Regions from separate parts of the Lysinibacillus sp. CTST325 genome, predicted to be linked through region 2. Evidence: riboswitches for the same ligand, from Rfam matches in the RefSeq annotation. Region 2 holds a riboswitch; the other holds the start of a gene.
The links. Region 2 has a riboswitch for FMN ahead of ribE (riboflavin synthase). Riboswitches for the same ligand answer to the same signal wherever they lie in the genome.
Positions count from the first base shown of each region.

Region 1: another riboswitch for FMN. It lies ahead of ACYQ73_RS01910 (ECF transporter S component); the one in region 2 lies ahead of ribE (riboflavin synthase).

Region 1 covers NZ_BAAFHO010000001.1:372,441-376,840, reverse strand. Annotated here, with positions in the region: gene ACYQ73_RS01915 (RNA polymerase subunit sigma) at 1-1,071, shown strand, start outside; FMN riboswitch at 1,361-1,558, shown strand; gene ACYQ73_RS01910 (ECF transporter S component) at 1,781-2,368, shown strand; gene ACYQ73_RS01905 (sodium-dependent transporter) at 2,537-3,883, shown strand; gene ACYQ73_RS01900 (STAS domain-containing protein) at 3,953-4,339, opposite strand; gene ACYQ73_RS01895 (methyl-accepting chemotaxis protein) at 4,394-4,400, opposite strand, start outside.
Region 2 covers NZ_BAAFHO010000001.1:118,303-122,702, reverse strand. Annotated here, with positions in the region: gene ACYQ73_RS00610 (YibE/F family protein) at 1-719, opposite strand, end outside; gene ACYQ73_RS00605 (YibE/F family protein) at 719-1,834, opposite strand; FMN riboswitch at 2,429-2,554, shown strand; FMN riboswitch at 2,680-2,805, shown strand; gene ribE (riboflavin synthase) at 2,949-3,587, shown strand; partial or broken gene ribB (3,4-dihydroxy-2-butanone-4-phosphate synthase) at 3,618-4,211, shown strand.

The DNA.
Region 1 (4,400 bases), 250 kb from region 2:
AAGAAGAAAATTCGTAAATGGCCAATCTTTATGAGCGTTGCAGCAGTTTTCGCTTTAACAGTACTTACAGGCTCTATGTTCATGAATCATAATGATGCAAAAATAGACCAGGCTAATGCTCCTGAAACCTCTCAATATTCAACATCGCAGGATAGTCATGCAGCGAAAAGCTCTGTCAACCATGATAAGATGATGGAATCCAACAGCATAGTAGCAGAACATTCAAGGATCATGTCTTTACGATCATCAGTTTATGAGGAAGATTTAACAGATGCAGTAGTATTTCATATTGGTTTGGCAAATCGTGATAAGAAAAGCGTACCGATGACGTATATCATTCCAAATGAACGAGTTGCTACTGATTTTGCGAAGAAAAAGCCTACAACATTACAAATGTATGAAAAGTATGCGCCGCAAATTGATGAGAAAGCAAATGGTCTTACTAACTATCATCCATATAAAGGAGAATTGAAGGAGAAGGGCGATAAACTAGTTCATGTATTGCCGGAGGAAAATGATTATGATGTTGCTTCAGCAGATACTAATGAATATTTAGAGACTTTACAGGATACATTCTCTGATTCAGAGTATAAAGATGTTGAGTTTGAAAATCCTGATGGTACAGCCTACAAATTTTCCAAGGAAGAAGAGCCAAGTAATCCTAAGGCATTAACAAGCTCAAATCATTTTAATTATTATTTATATAAAGATGAAAATGGAGCTGAATATTTATCACCCGATTCTCGTAAAACTTTTCCCACTGTAACAGAAGCACTTACCGATATGCGAAATAAAAATGATGATGTATACGTTTCAGTTGTACCGGAAAATATAACATACACTGTGAAAGAAGTAGCAGAAGGTGTTATTGTTACATTTGATGAGCCGCTTGATTTAACGACCATGGATACTGTTCGTGCAACTCAGCTGATAGAAGCTATGATGCTCACTGCTGCAAGCTTTGATCAACAAATACGTTTAGACAATGTTGTACAGGAAACCTGGGAGGGATTTGATTTAAAAAAATTCTTGCCAAAGCCTGTAGGAGCCAATAAACGATATATGCCATAAACAGCATAACGGTAGAACTTAAAAAATTTTTTGGAGCATTCTCGCCGCTATATGTGCGTGAATGCTCTTGTCATTTTATGACACCAGTAGCAAAGAGTTATTGCTCATAAAAGCCTATTGGTGAGGATTAGTGGAGATGTAGAAAACCCTCACTGATTAAAGTTTCGCTCTATGAGCTATTGGTCGAGTATTTATAAAGCATACAAGTTTAATCGGAATTTTTTAAGCAAAGCTATTTACATTTCTCTAATAATTCATTATAGTAAGGCTATGAAACAAAAAAATAATGATTCATCTTCGGGGCAGGGTGAAAATCCCGACCGGCGGTAATAGAGTTGTAAATCGCTAATGTTTCCTTTAAGACATATTAGCTCGCATGATTTACTAAAAGCTCTTCAGCCCGCGACCTGTGCAAATAATTTTTTGCATGGCTGACTTGGTGTAATTCCAAGGCCGACAGTTAAAGTCTGGATGGGAGAAGATGGAGGTACGATCGTCATTCATTGTTATGAATTTAGCTATGTATGAGCGTTTTTTCGATGTGGCTTCACACAGCGTATGCTCAGAAAATAGTTAATTAATGGCGTTTTTTAATCATGCCTATTCTCCCTTATGCTCTTTTGCATAAGGGTTCTTTCATGATGATAATCGATTAGGTCGTAACCTTTCTTCTTGCGAGATTGAATCAGCAAAGAGGAGAGAGTTTTCTATGAAGAAAAATGTTAAACTTCAATCGTATATTACGATTGGCATGCTGAGCAGTATTTCGTTTTTATTAATGCTTTTTAATTTCCCGATTCCGCCATTTCCAGCGTTTTTGGAAGTGGACTTCAGTGATATGCCAGCATTACTAGCAGCGATCACTATGGGACCTGTAGCTGGTATTTTAGTAGAATTATTTAAAAATGTGTTGGACTGGGTTTTCTCAGGCACGCCAACGGGAGTACCGGTAGGACATATCGCGAACTTTGTGACAGGTATTTTATTTATTCTACCAGTGAGTTTTGTTTTTAATCGCTCCAAAACAGTTAAAGGCCTTATCGGAGGTTTAGCTGCTGGAACAATTGTAATGGCAGTAGGGATGAGCATTCTTAACTATGCAGTATTTTTACCTATGTACACTTACTTTTTAGGTATGGAGCCTGTTGTAGGTGATTCACTATATAAAATGATCGTAGCTGGTATATTGCCATTTAACATTGTAAAAGGTATTTTAATTACTATCATCATGGCATTACTATTTACAACGATGCGTAAATGGATTAATAATCAGCGTTCCATGTATTTAACAAAATAATTAGGATGAGACCTCGAGCTGTTAAGCGTTCGAGGTTTTTTTATTTAGAATGATGGTTGAGGTGTTGGATAATATTACGCAAAAGTAACGTATAGAATTAATCTAGTCGAGTGTATTATTTTATTGTAGAATAAGGAAGAGTTGAGTAAGTTAGAGGAGTTTGAAGAGATGAGTGAAAAAAAGAGTCAGTGGTCTAGTAAACTAGGCTTTATTTTAGCATCGGCTGGAGCTGCAATTGGACTAGGCGCAATTTGGAAGCTTCCTTATGTTACTGGACAAAGTGGTGGAGGAGCGTTTTTCCTTATTTTTGTTCTATTTACATTGCTGATTGGTTTACCGATGTTGTTATCAGAATATATTTTAGGTCGTGGTACACAGTCTGAGGCTGTAACTGCCTATAAAAAAATTGCACCTACAAAAACAGGTTGGGCTTGGGTTGGTCGTATGGGTGTGCTCGGCTGTTTTTTATTATTAAGTTTTTACAGTGTTGTAGGAGGTTGGATTTTTATATATAGTGGCCTTGGTGTGACTGGGGCTGTTATTGATCCTTCCGTTGATCCTAGTGAACTATTTGCAAAGATTGTAGGAACACCTTGGATTACATTACTAGGTTTAGGGCTGTTTACGCTAGTAAATGTATTAGTCATTTCACTTGGTGTGCAAAATGGTATAGAAAAGGCCAATAAGTGGATGATGCCTTTATTATTCATTATGTTTATTGTGCTTGTTGTGAGGGCTTTAACATTAGATGGGGCAATGGAGGGGGTTAAGTTCTTCTTATGGCCTGACTTTTCCAATATAACTGGAAAGGCTATATTAGAAGCGTTAGGGCAGTCTTTCTTTGGCTTAGCGGTAGGGTTTTCTTGTCTTGTGACGTACAGCTCCTATTTAAAGAAAGATGTGAGCTTACCTAATTCCGCAGGCTCCGTTGTTCTTCTCACAGTGCTTGTATCGTTTTTAGCAGGATTAGCAATTTTCCCTGTTGTATTTGCTTTTGATTTAGAACCAGCATCTGGACCTGGCTTACTGTTTATGGTTCTGCCAACAGCATTTAGTCAAATGCCATTTGGTGAAATATTCTTAGCGATGTTTTTATTATTATTTTTATTCGCAACGCTAACTTCTTCATTCAGTTTATATGAAATTATCGTAGCGGCATTTATGGAAAAGGGACGTATGTCTCGTTCTGCATTGACGATGCTACTAGGTGTAGTAGTCTTTATTGCGGCGATTCCTGCAGCGCTTTCATCAAGTACTTTAGCGGATGTATCAATTTTTGGAAAAACAATTTTTGATGCAACTGACTTTTTAGTATCTAATTTAATGCTTCCGTTAGGTAACTTATTGATTGCTATTTTTATTGCGTATGTAGTTGATAAAGAAATTGTGAAGAAGGAATTATTAATAGGAAGTCAAATGGGGCAGGGGTTCTATTCAACGTATCGACTACTGATGTTAATAGTAGTACCTTTTGTGATTATCGTTGTGTTTGTAAATATGCTTTTACAATATTAAAGTGAATAGGTTGCATTCCGTTTAATAGGAATGCAACCTACTTTTATGTTTGGGAGGGCAACAACAGGGTTAGTATTCGCTAAGTGATAGTTCACCTAGCCAGCCTTCTTTAATGATCTGTCTTGCTTGCTCTTCGCTTTTAGTAATAGGGAATACTTTATCGACTTGTGAAATAGCAAACAAGTTACGAATGAAATCATCGACAACAATAATGGCGATTTTCTTTTCTTTTACAGATACTTTCTTTGCGAAATTGACAATCATGCCAAAGCCGGTACTATCGATGTTTGTAACCTTTTGCATATCGATAATATATCCATGCATTGTTTCCAAGCTTAATGATTGAAGCTCAATTTTTATCTCTTCAATCAACCCATATTCTAAATCGCCCATAAACGCAATCAAAATATAATCAGCCTTTGTGTCAATATCCATCGCAATTTTCTTCTGATTCATACTATAGCGCCTCCATTTTCTTTTTCATGTTAGGAAATTCTAATTCTATAGAAGTTAAAAC
Region 2 (4,400 bases):
GAAGTAATAGGAATGATAAGTGCGATTCCAATACCTGCGCAGAATATCATAATAAGTTCAGTGGCAAATACTTTTGAATTAATAATTTCACCAATTGAATAAGATAAATCTTTAAACCATATGAGCAAGCTTAAATATCCACCAAAGAAAGCGAAAAATAATGTATTTGTATCTGTACCTAAAATGTCCCTTCCGATGCTTAAACCTGATGTAAATAATTTTTTTCTGCTAATTAACGGATTATGATGAAGAATTTCATGCATGGAAGTAGCAATAGAAATGGCAACATCTAAAATGGCCCCAATCGTACTCATAATAATAACGGAAGCTCCAATTTGCACAAAATTGACACCAATATAAAGAGAAAATATGCTAATTTCTTCTGAGGATTCTTCCCCGAATCCTCGAATCATTGATTTCTCCGTTACAAAAACAATGAATAATAATAAAATTACAATCGTAATCATGGTAGAAATGAATGCAGTTACCGTTTTACTGCTCGTTTCATTAATAAAAAATAAGCTAATCCAGCTAATGACGGTACAGGCAATGAGCGTTAATAAAATCGGACTATTTTTCTGACTGGTCATTAAAAAGATAGTTATAAAGAGTACTCCAAAGTTTAAAAATAAAGATAGAAAAGATCGTACTCCTTTTTTTCCACCAATAACGATCATCAATATGAATAAAATGGCAGTTAACCATACTAATACATTCATTATTTTTCCCTCTTTCGATTAATGAAAAAAATAGAAGTGTATAAACTGATTGGAATTGTTAAGACCACACCTATTCCACCTGCTAGTGCCCTAGCTAATTCTAATGAAAGGTTCATGGAAAGTGTTTGCCCTAATGGATAAGAGTTTTTCAAATATAAAATCAACATAGGGATTGAGCCACAAATATAAACAAAAAACAAAATACTTGTAATCGTTCCCATAATGTCTTTCCCGATGTCCATCCCTGAGGTTTTCAGTGCTTGGTCAGAAATATTTTGGTTTTGCTCAAATAAAGCGAACATTGAAGAAGCCATTGTGATGGAGACATCCATTACAGCTCCTAGTGCTCCAATAAATAACCCAGCCATAAAAATCACTCGATAAGGTCGCGTTAAAAATTGCATCTCTTCATATCGAATTCCATTTTCGTTTGTGATCCACAGAACTAAAGCGCTAATCAATAACGAAATAAATGTTCCGATAAGTGTTGCAGCAATCCCTGCATATGTTTTTTCATTCAAGCCGTTAATGAGAATTAAAGAAATGACCGTAAATAAAAGAACACATACCCCGCTAATAAATATCAAATTTATATTAGATTGTATATATAAATCCAAAGCGTAGGATAAAACAAGAGAATTTACAATTAAACTGATGATTGAAAATAACCCTTGCCTTTTACCAACGATCAGCAAAGCAAAAATAAAAATCCACGCCACTATCAAGACAAACTGATCACGTTTCACGTCTAAAATAGCCCCAGTTAAATCCCCATTTTTGTTTGTATTTGCTTTAATGGAAACAAATAATTTATTCCCAACATGGTACTCTTGATCAAAGGCTCCAGATGCTGAATACTCATTTGTAAAATGAATAAGCTTACCTTTTTTTTCACCATTTTTTAATACAGCTGTAATTTGCTGAGTATATAAATGATCTTCATTTTCATACAAATCCGTTACAGGGTTTGATTCTTTTAATTCCGTTTTTATAACTTCCGCAATTGGACGATCATAAAATGCTTCGTTGTGATAAACGAAAAAAACAGAAGCGATAAAGCAAATTGCGATAAAGGTATAAAATATAACTTTGTTAAAAGATTTTTTTTTCAAGATGTTTTGCAATAAAAAAACCTCCAATGTGAGAAGGGAATCTAATCCTAGTCGTTGCGTTCATTGTTAACGTTGGCACGAACAATGACTCACAGTGTCACTATGAATTTTAATGTCAAGCGGATTAAAAAAGTGCCATTATAATGTAACGTGCTAATTGAATAGAGGTTCCTTAATAAGTAGCTTTTAGCTTACTTAGTTTTAGCATATTTAAATTATTGTTATTCATTGTGTAAGTATATATTAATTTATTCGCTTTAGATCAATAGTATGGTTATTAGCAGTGTCTTAGGGAAATATAGACAACTTAGCATATGAAGGAAGCGGTAAAATACAGAAGAGGGGTTCGAGGGATGCAGTCGCCCCAGGACCGATTTGGATGCCATTAACTGTCTCTAGGTATCCAACGGTTGTCAAATACGTCAATAAAACGAGCGGGGCATGCGCCTACCTATATTTAGCCCCCGATGACTCATCCTTCGTTATTGGTCAAGTACTACATGTGGATGGGGATCATTACTGAAATTTAGAAATTGTTTTTGAGAATTATCTGGATAAATTAATCAAGTAGTGTTATCGTAAGAAATAGCTAAATAAAATATCCTTCAGGGTAGGGTGAAATTCCCAATCGGCGGTGATGAAGAAATTCAAAGTCCGTGAGCGCAAGCTGATTTGGTGCAAATCCAAAACCGACAGTTATAGTCTGGATGGGAGAAGGGTAAAAGTGTGAGCTTTTTAAATTCGCTTGAGTTTATAAGGTTTGTTTGAGTATGCTTTTATTTTAACTACTTCCCATTTTATAGTTGGGAAGTAGTTTTTGTTTTATTTGGCTAAAAAATTGAATAGCAGTTGTTCTTCGGGGTAGGGTGAAATTCCCAATCGGCGGTGATGAAGAAATTCAAAGTCCGTGAGCGCAAGCTGATTTGGTGCAAATCCAAAACCGACAGTGACAGTCTGGATGGGAGAAGAACGATGAGATGACAGCCTATGGAAAAAAATATTATATCCATGAGGTTTATTTGTTGACGTCTTATGTATATGAACTCCCAAACCCCTTTAATCTAAGGGGTTTTTTGTTTGAACGAAAATTATTAAATGAATGAAAGTAGGTGTAAAAATGTTTACGGGAATTGTTGAGGATATTGGTACCGTAAAAACCATGCAAAGCGATCGGCAAAGTATGAAAATTACCGTTATTTCAAAGGAAATGGTAGAGGATGTAAAGCTCGGGGATAGTATAGCGGTCAATGGTGTTTGTTTAACAGTGATACATTTTAATGAACAAGAGCTAACGATGGATGTAATGCCTGAAACAGTGAGCGCAACAAATTTACAGCAGCTCGCAGTTGGAGATCCGGTAAATTTAGAGCGTGCTATGTCAGCTAATGGACGTTTCGGTGGTCATTTTGTATCCGGACATGTTGACGGGGTAGGGAAAATAGTGCGCAAGCGGCCATTAGCAAATGCAGTCTATATTGATATTGAACTATCAACAGAGTTAACGAACTACTGTATTCCAAAGGGTTCTATCACAATTGACGGAACGAGTCTAACACTCTTTCATGTCGAGAAAAACGGTGTCACAGTATCACTGATACCTCACACATACCAGGAAACTATTTTAGGTATGAAGAAAATGGGTGATCTCGTTAATGTAGAAACCGATTTAGTTGGAAAATACATTTTGCATCAACTTAAGTGTGGACAGGAACCTCCGACCATCACAAGAGATTTCTTAGCACAAAACGGGTTTTAACTAACATTTTACGAACTGGAGGCGGCGATATTGCTACATTCAATTGAAGAAGCAATAGAGGATTTAAAACAAGGGAAGATGATTATTGTAGTAGATGACGAGGACAGAGAAAACGAAGGGGACTTACTCGCACTTGCGGAATTTATGACTCCAGAAACGATTAACTTTATGGCGACCTATGGACGAGGTCTTATATGTACACCGATTTCACAGGAGCTTGCACAAAAGTTAGCATTAAAGCCTATGGTTAGTATTAATACAGATAATCATCAAACGGCATTTACCGTTAGTATAGATCATGTAGACACAACGACTGGAATTAGCGCATTTGAACGGGCAATGACTATACAAAAAATGTTAGAACCACAAGGGAAAGCCGCAGATTTTCGTAGACCAGGCCATGTATTCCCGTTAATAGCAAAAGATAATGGTGTATTAGAGCGTAGAGGACATACAGAAGCTACAATTGATTTGGCCAAACTTTGTCATAGTGTTCCCGCGGGCATTATTTGCGAAATTATGGGCGACGATGGCAAAATGCTACGCTTTAATGACCTCATTAAATATGCAGCACAACATCATTTAAAAATGATTTCCATAGAAGCATTGGCAACATATCGTCGACAACAAATAATGGAAGAAAACACACAGACAATATAAAGGAACATCAACAAAAGTTTGGAATGACATTTGTTAAAACGTACTTTATGTATATAAGTTGATTGGAGTGGAGACTAGACAACTCCTTGGGATTAGCGACTCATCGGACGCCCCCAGGAAAGCGCCTAGTCGGAACGGAAATCAACCCCACGT